DNA from 3 places in the Gilliamella sp. ESL0443 genome. Region 1 is predicted to be linked to each of the others. Evidence: riboswitches for the same ligand, from Rfam matches in the RefSeq annotation. Region 1 holds a riboswitch; each other region holds the start of a gene.

Region 1 (4,294 bases):
AAGCAGTGTATTGGTATTGTTGAGGATGATGCTTATAGTGGGTTAGCTTTTGATCAAAAGAGTCATATCGACCCGATAAAAAAATATGATACCAGTAATCAAGTTATCTATTTAGGATCATTATCCAAATATATTGGTCGCAACATACGTATTGGTTGGATGATTGCACCGAAAGAAATTATCGAAAAACTAGCCAATATAAGGCATCACATTGACTCAGGATTAAGTATATTACCGCAACTTTTAGCTGAAGAATATTTGACTCATCACTACCAATCCCATCAAGAATGGTTACGCCAGCAATTAAAACAGAAGGCTAACCAACTAATAGATTGGCTTGATGACTATTTTAAAGGTGACATCAATTACCAGATACCCACAGGCGGTTTTCATCTATATGCCCATTTGCCCGTTAGCAGTCAGGCGCAGGAGTTGGCTATTTTAAATCAATTACTAGCAAAGCATATAATAGTGTCACAAGGCACTGACTTTGGGGATCGAGTTGGCGCTATACGTTTAAGTTATGGTCATTTTGCAAAAGATTCGATGAGATAAAGCGAACTAAGTTTTTATTGATTGTTCTAACAGGTATTTGGCGTTAATAAATAGATCATAACTGCTTAGACAAACAAGGCAGGGTTAATCGGTAAACTTCAAATCTCATTATTGGATTGAATCTCAGCTAAATAATCACAAAACTATCAAAAAATCGCGGTTTTTATGCCTTATTAGCTACATTATATGATATAACAATTTGCGTTTGATATAAGGCATTCGTAGCAATAACATTTATTATTAAAAACCATATCCGATTACTTAAAATAGATTCACATAAAAAATCTTATCATTTTATTTACAAAATATTATCTGAAACCACGGTACACCAATATTTAACTCACTTGTTATATATGTTAGATTATTTGCTCCTTTCATATATAAGCAGGTAGGCTGATTTTGAATCTTTCTCCAAAAGCTTTTCACTATTTGGGTGTTATCGCAACACTTGCATCATTAGGAATGTACGTATCGTATATCCCACAAATTATCGACAATCTTCATGGATTTAAAGCTAATCCAACTCAACCTTTAGCGGCAGCAATTAACTGCTCATTATGGGTCTGTTATGGCTTATTACGACAAAAAAAGGATTGGCCAATTGCAATAGCTAATTTTCCAGGAGTATTATTTGGTTTAACCGCGTTTATTACTGCTTTATAAATTCTTGTTTTAACTCCCTTATATTTTCTTTATACAGCATAATATATGCTGTATTTTTTTATAATCACAATTTTTGTGAAATAGGCTAGATAATTGTTACTCAAAAATTGAGAAATCAGAGAAGATTAAAAATTAACCTTGCATATAACTTATTAATTATTATATTGTTATTGAGTTATCAACAGGTTTGTTAAATACTTATCAAATAATAAAGTGAATAATTTAATCGATTAATCTAATTTATCGATTTACTATTGTTATCTAATAGTGATTAGACTATAGTAAAAGTCAGCCTATTTTTTAGGCTGGATTCATCTTCAAAATCTATCAGAATGTTATTTATACAAAGATTAACTAAATTTGATGATTAACAAATGAGTTTTATAAAATAAGGAAATCACCATGGCTGATATTAATCTTTCCGATGATTTGATAAAAGATTTTATCTACTCAATGTACCGTAAAGAGGTATTATTAAATTTAAAAGGTGTGGTTTTGACTGAAGAAGATCGCAAACAACTCCACGCAAAAAGAGACTTTGTAAATCAATTATCTGAAGCCGAATTATCCGATATTCGCTCATGGGTTCTAGATAAATTAAAATTACTCGAAAACCAACACCAAGAGCAGAATTAACTAAAAAATCTATACTAAGCTAGCTTTTTCAAATCTATTGATAAAATTTATTTGCAGCGTTATTCAAAACGATATGGACAGTTTAAACAATCGTTTTATAATGCATCAGTTACTCGATAATCTTAAGGAAAGATCATGAAAAAGTTAGCAGTAGTTTTATTATTAGGTCTCCCAGTTATTGCATCTGCGTCCAATTGTGACGAAATTAGTGCAAATATCGCCGAAAAAATTAAAAATAACGGTGTTAATGAAAATAGCTTCCAATTAAAACTTGTTCCTCAAGGTGAACAAAATATTGAAGGTAAAATCGTTGGATCATGTGATCGAGGTAAACAAAGCATTGTTTATATTCGTACACCATCATCAAAATCAGTTAAAGATGAGCCTGAAACACCTGTTGAAATCACACCACAACCCGTTGAGAGCGACAGCCCTAGTAACGCTCCAGTTCAAACGCCAGCTTCGGCACCAGTAGAAAAAGTTCAAACTCCAGAGCCGACTTCTACAGAATCTCAGGAAACTGAACAAAAAGCAGAATAAACAGAAATTTAAGTAACCATTTTATAAATTTTATAATTTGTTTAACCGGGGTGCTATAGGCTGAGATTATACCCGTTGAACCTGATTCGGTTAATACCGACGAAGGGAGTTTAAAACACGTCTATTATAGAAATCTGTTTAACTCCTTATAGCGAATTTGTCAAAAAAGGAGTCATTATGCCATCATTTAACTCACTGATTGAATCAAGCGAATGGAAACACTATATTCAACATGATTTTGTTCAACAATTAGGAAAAGGCACATTAGACTTAACCTGCTTTCAATACTACCTTAAACAAGATTATCTTTTTTTAATCAACTTTTCCCGAGCTTGGGGACTTGCAGTATATAAAAGTCACGACATTGCTCAAATTCGGCAATCATTAGAGAGTTTAAAAACCATTGTTGAAGTTGAACTCGATCTGCATATTGAATATTGCAAAAAATGGCACATAACTGAATATGAACTAAGCACATTAAAGGAAGCCAAAGCCAATAGTGATTATACACGTTATGTGCTTGATATTGGATTACACGGCGATATATTAGATATACACATAGCAATGGCACCCTGTTTAATTGGGTATGGGATGATTGCCAATTGGATTCAAGGTTGGGACGAAAACAACCCATATCGCTCTTGGATTGAGATGTATGCCAGTAAGGAGTTCCAACAAGCAGTACAAAAAGAAATTGCTTGGATAGAACAACAATTACTTAATATTAGTGAAAACCGATTTAAACAATTAAGCCAAATATTTAAGCAAGCGACGCAATTGGAAATAAATTTTTGGCAAATGGCATTGGATAAAAGTGACTAGTAAACAGCATGTTTTACCAGTTTAGATAAAACATGCTGAGCATGAATTATAAAAGTTGTTGATAGTTTTGCTTGGTTACATCATCCCAAACACTTGCTTGGACTTGCCCAATATGATGTTGTTGTAAAAGCAACATAGTTAGTCGAGATTGTCCAATCCCGCCACCAATTGTCTGTAAAAAATCACCATTAGCTAATGCCTTATGCCAAGCATATTGCAGACGATCTTCATTATTGGTTAATTTTAATTGACGTTTTAACGTCTCAGGATCGACGCGAATACCCATTGACGAAATTTCAAAACCACTATTTAAAACTGGATTCCAAACTAAAATATCACCATTTAATCCTTTAGAACCCATCTCATTATCGCTACTCCAATCATCATAATCAGGGGCGCGCACATCGTGTTTTTCTTTATTTGACAAATCACCACCAATACCGATTAAAAATACTGCGCCTAACTCCTTAGTAATCGCATTTTCGCGCTCTTTTGGTGATAAATTAGGATAACGTTTTAATAACTGTTCACTATCCATAAAAGTGATCGACTCTGGTAAAAAACAAGAAAGATGATATTTTTCTGAAACCACTTTTTCTGTAGCCTTAATAGCACTATAAATCTTCTCTACCGTCTGTTTTAAATAAGCAAGATTGCGATCTTCAGGACGAATCACTTTTTCCCAATCCCATTGATCGACATAAACAGAGTGAATAGGGGAGAGCTTATCTTCATCAGGGCGAAGTGCTTTCATATTGGTATAAATACCTTCACCAACTGGAAAATTATGTTGGCTCAAGATCTTACGTTTCCATTTAGCGAGTGAATGAACCACTTCAAATTGTGCATCAGGAATACTCTTAATATTAACTTGAACCGCCTTCTCAGTCCCAGATAAATTATCCTGAACACCATCACCAATTTGACTCAAAAGTGGGGCTTGAACTTCAATTAGTGATAAATTATTCGCTAATTGCTCAGCAAAAAATTGTTTAACAAAATTGATCCGTTGTTGCTGCTCTTTAAATGATATCGTCATGTCTCATCTCAAAAAGTGAATGGGTTAGTGACGATAAAT
Region 2 (4,294 bases), 400 kb from region 1:
CTTTACCAATTTTCAAATTATCTGCATTTTCAATGGCACCTTGTAGGTATTTTTTTGCTTGTTTAACGGCTTCTTCTAACTCATATTTTGGTAGTAGTGCTGCAATAGCTGCCGATAATGTGCAACCTGTACCATGAGTGTTTTTAGTTTGGATACGTGGTGATGCCATTCTGATGATCTTTGTTGGCGTGATTAAATAATCCGGACTTTCTTGACTTGGCAAATGTCCCCCTTTCATTAATACTGCCTGACAGCCTAATTTGAGTAGCTCATAACCCTGTTGTTGCATTTCATCTTCGTTTTGTGCCTCATGACAATCAAGTAATGCTGCTGCTTCTGGAAGGTTAGGGGTGATGATGGTGGCTAATGGTAATAGCAATTCTCGAATAGCGGTAATGGCATCATTTCTCAATAAAGGATGCCCCCCTTTGGCTATCATTACCGTATCAAGAACAATATTGGCAATAGGATTATTGCTTAATAGATGATTAACCGTGGTTACGATCTCTTTATTCATCAGCATACCGATTTTAACGCTATCAATATGGATATCTTGATAAAGTGTGTTAAATTGAGCCTTAACAAATTCGGGTGGCACTTGGTATATGCTATTAACACCTTGTGTACTTTGTGCGGTTAAAGCAGTAATGACTGACATCCCATAAGCGCCAAGCGCTGAAAAGGCTTTTAAATCGGCCTGAATACCTGCACCGCCACTAGGATCGCTACCAGCTATAGTTAATGAAACTGTTGTCATGGTTTAATTTCCTATCTTGCTTGTCTTATTTTTCTAATCAAATCAGATGTGGCCTTAGCAATATCTCCTTGCCCGCAAATTGCGGATACAACGGCAATACCTTCAATGCCAGTTTGAATCACTTCAGTTAAATTGTTTACACCGATACCACCGATCGCAACGGCAGGGCATTGTTTTGCTTTAACAAGTTCAGTCAATTGGGCGATGCCTATTGCTTTTGCTGCATCTTTTTTGGTGGGGGTTGGATAGATAGGGCCAATACCTAGATAATCGACTAGTTGCCAAGGAACGCACTCAAGTTGCGAATAATTAGAGACTGAAAGCCCTATCCATTTATCTTCTCCAATTAATCGTCGTGCAACTTCGACAGATAGATCGCTTTGTCCAACATGAACACCATCGGCATCGACAGCTAAAGCTATATCAATATGATCATTAATCAATAGTGGAACTTGAGTGTCGATTAATACTTCTTTTAAAGCTTGGGCGGCTTTATACCAATTTCTACCTGAATATTCTTGTTCTGAACGTAATTGAACGGCAGTAACACCATTTTCAACTGCAAACTTAGTGGTATTAACCATACCATTTATGCCATCACAAAGTACTGGGTCAAGTACTAAATAGAGTGTTAAATCAAGTTGCTTCTTCATCAAAAATCCTTATTTGTGGTGAAAAGAGAAAGTTGGTCAATAATTGACATAGCAAAAGTACCTAGCCCTTGCTGTTTATTAGCGAGTTCACCCGCTTTTTTCATCATAAAGCAGGCTGAAGCAGTAGCCTTTAAATGATCTTCAGAACTTGCAATCAATGCTGCCACAATCGCAGATAATGAACAACCAGTACCAGTTACTTGTGTTAGCGCGATATCACCCCCAACAATGCTATAAACCTGCTCACCATCTGTGACATAATCGGTCTCACCTGTTATTGCAACAATGGTTTGATATTTCTTGGCTAATAGCATTGCCGCATTTAATGCAGAATCAGTAGAATCCAGTCCATCAGGCCCTTTTGATGATGATTGTTGACCACTTAATGCTAGAATTTCTGAAGCATTTCCTCGAATAACTGTCGGTTTAAATGTTAATAATTGCTTAGCAATTTCAGTACGATATTTCAATGCTGCTCCAACTGCGACAGGATCTAATACCCAAGGAGTTTGATTAGCTTTTGCGGCGGCTAGTAACATGCTTTTAGCGCTGTGACTATTGATCGTACCAATATTAATTAACAAACCATTTGCAATGGCAACAAAGTCCTCAACTTCTTGCTCAGCTACCACCATCGCTGGTGAAGCCCCAATCGCCAAAAGAACGTTAGCGGTGTAATTTTGTACCACATCATTGGTAATACAATGGATTAAAGGTCGCTTCTGATGAACTTGCTCAATAAAAGGAATGGCATCTTGATTTGAAAATAATTTAATGACCGACATATTCTTTCCTTATCTAATAAATAATATTAAGGGAAGAATGTGTCAAAGCGGTAATTAAGACAGAGACTTCCCTACGCTGGCATGATCCAGATCAGGTTCAACGGGTAAATTCTCAGTTTTTTGCTCTAACAAAAAACACCCCGAGTCTAAATAACAAATTTGGATAAAATTGAATCTATTATGAACTGAGTTTAAAAATTAAACAAGTTATTGTAATAATCTTTCTATATCACTAATGGCGCGTCTATCCGGTAAGAAAATTATTAAATGATCGCCATCTTCAATCATTAAATCCGTATTTACTATAATTACATCTTCACCACGAACCACGGCACCAATCGTAGCACCTGAAGGTAATTTTAAACTGTTGATATTTTTACCGACTAATTTTGAATTTTCGGCTTCACCACGAGCAACTACTTCGACAATTTCTGATTCACCTTGGCGTAATGAGACAACTTTAACTACACCTGTTTGCCTAACATGGCTTAGTAGTTCTGAAATAGTGGCATGTTGTGGTGAAATCGCGATATCAATAACACTATCGTTAATCAATTCTAAGTAGGCTTGTCGCTGGATGAGAACGATGACTTTTTTTGCCCCCATTCTTTTTGCCAGCATAGATGACATAATATTGGCTTCATCATCGCTAGTGACCGCCACAAACAGATCGGTTAACTCGACTTGCTCTTGTGATAATAATTCTTGGTCTGATGATTCACCATGTAACACGGTGGTATTCACTAACTGTTCAGCTATTAATTCAGCTTTTTCTGCATTACGTTCAATCAACTTAACTTGATAATCATTCTCTAAACGTTTAGCTAAAGCAATGGCAACGCCACCACCACCGCTAATAATAATACGTTTATAAGGTTTTTCTAGCCGTTGTAGTTCACTGGTTACAGCTTTAATGTTAAGAGGAGGGGTAATAAAATAAACCATGTCTCCAGCTTCAATTAAAGTCGAACCTATTGGGCGAATAAAACGATTTTGACGATAAATAGCAACAACACGCGCTTCGACATGTGGTAAATGCTCTTTAAGTTCGGATAGTTCGCTCCCCACTAACGCACCACCGTAATAAGCGGTTACAGCAACCAAACAGACACGATTATCATAAAACGAAGCAAACTGTAGAGCACCAGGATATTGAACTAATTGGCTAATATGATTTGTAATTAAGTTTTCAGGAGCAATAATATGATCGATGTTGATACAATCTTTATTGAAGAATGGGTATCTTTCATCGTTATATTCAGGAGCACGGATTCTAGCAACTTTTTGTGGAATATTAAACATCACATGCCCAATCTGACAAGCCATCATATTTACTTCATCAGAATTGGTAACGGCAACTAACATATCGGCTGATTCCGCGCCAGCACTCTCTAATACTTGTGGGTAAGATGATTTACCGCAAATGACTTGTAAATCAAAACGCTCTTGCAAAGATTGCAATTTATCATGATCTTCATCAACGACAGTCACATCGTTCTGCTTTTCAGTTACTAGATATTCAGCAAGTGCACTACCAGTTTGGCCTGCACCAAGAATGATAATTTTCATAATAAACCTATTATAATCAAAAGGCCTCAAGCTAACTCATTATTAGAACAATAGAGCTCATATCAATTAAAGCCGTTTGATATTGTTTAGTAATAATCGCAATCTTATTTTAGATTATACAAAACCGATTGCGTCATAAACCTTCTTCAACGTAGGCTCTGCTTTAGCGCGAGCTTTTTGTGCTCCTTCTTGCATAATTGAAAGAAGATAATTTTCATCATCTCGATATTGATGATATTTTGCTTGTAAACCGGTTAACATCTCGATAACTTGATTTGCCACCTCGGTTTTTAGATGACCATACATTTTGCCTTCAAACTCTTTTTCAAGTTCAGCAATCGGCTTACCTGTAATACCTGTCAAAATATCTAACAGATTTGAAACACCGGCTTTGTTTTTTGAATCATAACGTACAACAGGTGGTTCGTCTGAATCGGTCATTGCCCGTTTAATCTTCTTCTCGACATCTTTCGGATTCTCAAGTAAACCAATAACATTGTTACGATTATCATCTGATTTAGACATCTTTT
Region 3 (4,294 bases), 460 kb from region 1:
TGCACGATATCCCAAACTTGTTCTAGATGTTGGTGTTGACGTGAATCGGTATAATATAAAATACGTTCAGCATGAAGTGTTTCGTAACGATATTTTACACAGGCAATGTCGGTTGTTGCATAAAGATAGCCACCATCACGTTTTTGGATAATAACGCCCATTGGTTCGCCTTCTTTATTTTTATATTCATCTAGAAATACGACGATGGCACCGTCACTTTCAACCGCTAATTTTTTCTGTTTTAGATCGGCAACAATGCCTGGTAGCATACTGTTATAGATGCTTTCGCCCATTGTATCTTCAACCGATAAGGTGACATTAAGGCGTTTATATGTGGCAATGTTTTGTGTCATGGTGATATCCACCAGTTTTCGCCACATTTCACGGCAATATTGGTCACCACCTTGAAGTTTTACGACATAATTACGGGCTTTTTCGGCAAAGGCTTCGTCTTCGTCGTAATGTTTTTTAGCTGCGCGATAGAACGATTCTAAATCTGAAAGTTCCATATCGTTGGCATGTTCGTTTTCCATTTTTTCAAGGTAGGCGATTAACATCCCAAATTGGGTTCCCCAATCACCAACATGGTTGGCACGGATAACATTATGACCAAGAAAGCTTAATACTCGGACACTAGCATCACCAATAATAGTTGAGCGTAAATGGCCGACGTGCATCTCTTTTGCTACGTTTGGTGCAGAGTAATCAACCACAATAGTTTGTGGTTTGGCTGGTAAAGTAATATTCAGTTTATCACTATTTAGCGCGACTTCGTTTTGTTCAGCAATCCAACTATCTTTTAAAAAGATATTAATAAAACCAGGACCGGCGATCTCGATTTTATCGGCAATATCATCAATATCAAGATGTTGTAAAACTTTTTCAGCTAATGCTCGTGGTGGCATTCCCAATTTTTTAGCGGTAGACATGATACCATTTGCTTGGTAGTCACCAAATTGGGCTTTAGCTGATTGCTTGATTAAAGCGTCGCAGTTTTTATCAGCACCCGCCATAATCATTGCTTGAGAAACACGTTGTGTTAATAGTTGTTGAATATTCACACTGAACCTAATCGATTAAAATAAAATGCCCAATATAATACTGATAAATTGATAAATTGTCACTGTGGGATTAGTTAAGGACAAGTAAATAGCTGATTCTTTTATAAACGAAAATTTTTTTATTTAGATGTAATCTATCAATTCAATTATAAAATAGATAAAAAAATAAAGAGAAAACAGGTGCCGAAATTTGTTTAACTGCCTGATTATAAATATCCTTCTGCTCTTTTCAACGTTGGTGTTTGCTCAAGACCATCTGCAACAACTCAGATTCACAATTGACAAAATAGTATGATAATAATGGTGAAAATATCTTTTTGGATAAATATGCAAAACTCACTCCCCCCTTAAATAAGCAAGAAATCGATTTTCCGATTACAAATAGGGTTAAGCGGAAATTTTATAAAGCTATCAGTTTGATCAAGCGCAGTTACTCTCTTCTAAAATCGTAGATAAGTTTGCAGGCAACCGTTGAAGGTAACTATTTACAATTATACCTTCACCCTCTAAACTAATGTCGTTCTCAACGGGGTGCCCTAGTGGGCTGAGAGTGTCAGATTGACTGACATAACTCGTCGAACCTGAACTGGATAATGCCAGCGGAGGGATTTGAGTTATTATATCTGCTCAAACCTTTTGTCTTTTACCTATTTCTTTGGAGGCAAAATGTTTTGTAAAAACTTTTTACTACCTGTTATTTTTTTATTTTCACTTTTTAGCCCATTAGCCAATGCAGAACTGCCGACTTTGACGGTTTATAGCTATAATTCATTTATGTCACAATGGGGACCCGGTGAGGCAATCAAAAAAGGGTTTGAAGCCCAATGCAATTGCCAACTTGAGGTTGTGACATTAGGTGATGGTGTGTCGGTTTTAAATCGTATTCGCCTTGAAGGCGATAAAACGAATGCGGATGTTATTTTAGGGTTAGATAACAACCTATTAGAGCAAGCCAAACAAGCGAATATTCTTATTTCTCATCAAATCGCTAAACCCGACAATCTCAACACCAATTGGTGGGATGATAGTTTTATGCCTTATGATTTTGGTTATTTTGCTTTTATCTACAATAATAACAAAGTCAAAAATCCACCTCATTCTTTACATGAACTGGTTGAAAATAAAGCCGGTTGGAAAATCATCTACCAAGATCCAAGAACCAGTACACCAGGACTTGGTTTACTATTTTGGGTAAAAAAAGTTTATGGTGATAAAGCAGCAGAAGCGTGGCAACAAATCGCTAAAAACACGGTGACAGTCACCAAAGGTTGGAGCGAAGCTTATGGTATGTTTTTAAAAGGCGAAGCGGATTTTGTACTTAGTTACAGTACATCGCCAGTGGCACATATCATTAATGAAAACGAGCATCACTACGAAGCAGCTATTTTTGATGAAGGGCACTATCGTCAAGTTGAAGTAGCCGGAATTATTAAATACAGTCAAGAAATTGACCTAGCGCGCCAATTTTTACGTTATTTGCTGACACCTGAAGTCCAACACCAATTTGCTGAGAAAAATGTGATGTATCCGATTATCAAAACGGATCTACCTAATGCCTTTGCGCAAATTAATTCGGTCAATAAATCGTTAGAATTTGAGCCAGCAGAGATTGAAAAACATCAAAAGGCTTGGATTCGAGAATGGCAATCGGCAATTAGTAAATAGATCCGTATCGCCAATGTTGAAATTTAAATCGTTATTACCCGGAATGAGTGCAGCGAGCTTAATACTCATTATTTTAAGCTCGGCACTTATTGCTATTTGGCGATTTGCCTTAGAGTCAGGAAATTTGACGATTTATCTTGATAGTTATGTACTTCATATTGTTTGGATCACTTTTTATCAAGCTTTGTTATCGACAATACTTTCGCTGGCATCAGCAATATTAATGGCTAAGGCGCTCTCCTTTATTGATTTTAAAGGTAAAAAGTTACTGATAAAAATAATGCCAATTACCTTTATTTTACCCGCTTTAGTGGTTGTGACAGGGTTGTTGTCGGTATATGGGCAACAAGGTTTACTGGCTTACATTTGCCAAGTACTGCATATCCCATTTTCATTTCCTATTTATGGCTTGCAAGGTATTTTGTTGGCTCATGTTTTTTTGAATTTTCCTTATGCTTGTGTGCTCTTTTACAAAACATTAAACAGTGTTGCGATAGAACAAAGACAGCTAGCGGCACAACTTAATTTTTCAACATTTACCTATTTTAAATTACTTGAATGGCCGTTACTTCGTAGACAAATATTGCCTATGGCAGCACTTATTTTTATGCTCTGTTTTTCGAGTTTTGCCATAGTGCTTGCATTGGGTGGTGGTCCAAAATATACCACGCTGGAAGTGGCTATTTATCAAGCGGTGCGAGACTTTGATCTATTACAAGCCGCATTACTATCTTGCGTGCAGTTGGTTTGCTGTATTGTTTTTATCAGCTTGATGCAGAAAATAAATAGAAATGATAGAAAGCTGAGTGTTAAATTTAGTCACTCCAACTATCAATTACCGATAACCAATTGGCTAAAAATGATTAGCATGATCATTATCGTAATAGGGGGATTATTTATCCTGTCTCCGATGATTACCATACTTTTTCAAGGTTTCTATTTTTTCCAAATCTCATTACTCACATCGATGTTGCAACAAGCCTTACTCTATTCAATCCTTATTGCTATAGGTTCCGCTATGATAGCGATGTTACTTGGGTTACTTTTGCTATGGACCAATTGCCGACTATTGATTAACCAACAACGTCAATTAAGTAATCGGCTTATGCTGGTTGCCTCACTGATATTAGCCATACCAAACATGGTATTAGCATCGGGATTGTTTTTATTGTTATTTGGTTATAGTCATCACACTGTTTTTATCTGCTTATTAATTATGGTTTGTAATGGGTTAATGGCGCTACCTTTCATCCTTAAAAATTTAGCTACGCCGATGTATGATATTACGGCACGCTATTGGCAATTAACCCAAACCCTTAATATCAATGGATTAACGCATTTTTATTTGGTCGATTTTAAGGGGTTAAAAAGCCTTATGTTGATGAGTTTTGCCCTTGCTGCCATATTGTCATTGGGCGATTTTGGGGTAATAGCTCTGTTTGGCGGGCAGTCGGTGACCACGTTACCTTATTATTTATATCAACAGATATCGCATTATCATTATCAAGAAAGTATCGTGACAGCCGCGATATTATTACTTTTATCTTTTAGTTTATTGGTTGTGATGG

Evidence for each region. Region 1 has a riboswitch for thiamine pyrophosphate ahead of tenA (thiaminase II). Riboswitches for the same ligand answer to the same signal wherever they lie in the genome.
Region 2: another riboswitch for thiamine pyrophosphate. It lies ahead of thiM (hydroxyethylthiazole kinase); the one in region 1 lies ahead of tenA (thiaminase II).
Region 3: another riboswitch for thiamine pyrophosphate. It lies ahead of thiB (thiamine ABC transporter substrate binding subunit); the one in region 1 lies ahead of tenA (thiaminase II).

The regions. Positions count from the first base shown of each region.
Region 1 covers NZ_CP048263.1:839,079-843,372, forward strand. The annotation lists gene GYM76_RS03800 (PLP-dependent aminotransferase family protein) at 1-555, shown strand, start outside; gene GYM76_RS03805 (SemiSWEET family transporter) at 955-1,218, shown strand; gene GYM76_RS03810 (hypothetical protein) at 1,621-1,854, shown strand; gene GYM76_RS03815 (DUF1161 domain-containing protein) at 1,990-2,394, shown strand; TPP riboswitch at 2,431-2,519, shown strand; gene tenA (thiaminase II) at 2,572-3,216, shown strand; gene asnA (aspartate--ammonia ligase) at 3,263-4,255, opposite strand.
Region 2 covers NZ_CP048263.1:442,155-446,448, forward strand. The annotation lists gene thiD (bifunctional hydroxymethylpyrimidine kinase/phosphomethylpyrimidine kinase) at 1-757, opposite strand, end outside; gene thiE (thiamine phosphate synthase) at 769-1,410, opposite strand; gene thiM (hydroxyethylthiazole kinase) at 1,410-2,195, opposite strand; TPP riboswitch at 2,247-2,348, opposite strand; gene trkA (Trk system potassium transporter TrkA) at 2,403-3,764, opposite strand; gene trpS (tryptophan--tRNA ligase) at 3,879-4,294, opposite strand, start outside.
Region 3 covers NZ_CP048263.1:1,294,299-1,298,592, reverse strand. The annotation lists gene argS (arginine--tRNA ligase) at 1-1,061, opposite strand, end outside; TPP riboswitch at 1,579-1,687, shown strand; gene thiB (thiamine ABC transporter substrate binding subunit) at 1,728-2,726, shown strand; gene thiP (thiamine/thiamine pyrophosphate ABC transporter permease) at 2,740-4,294, shown strand, end outside.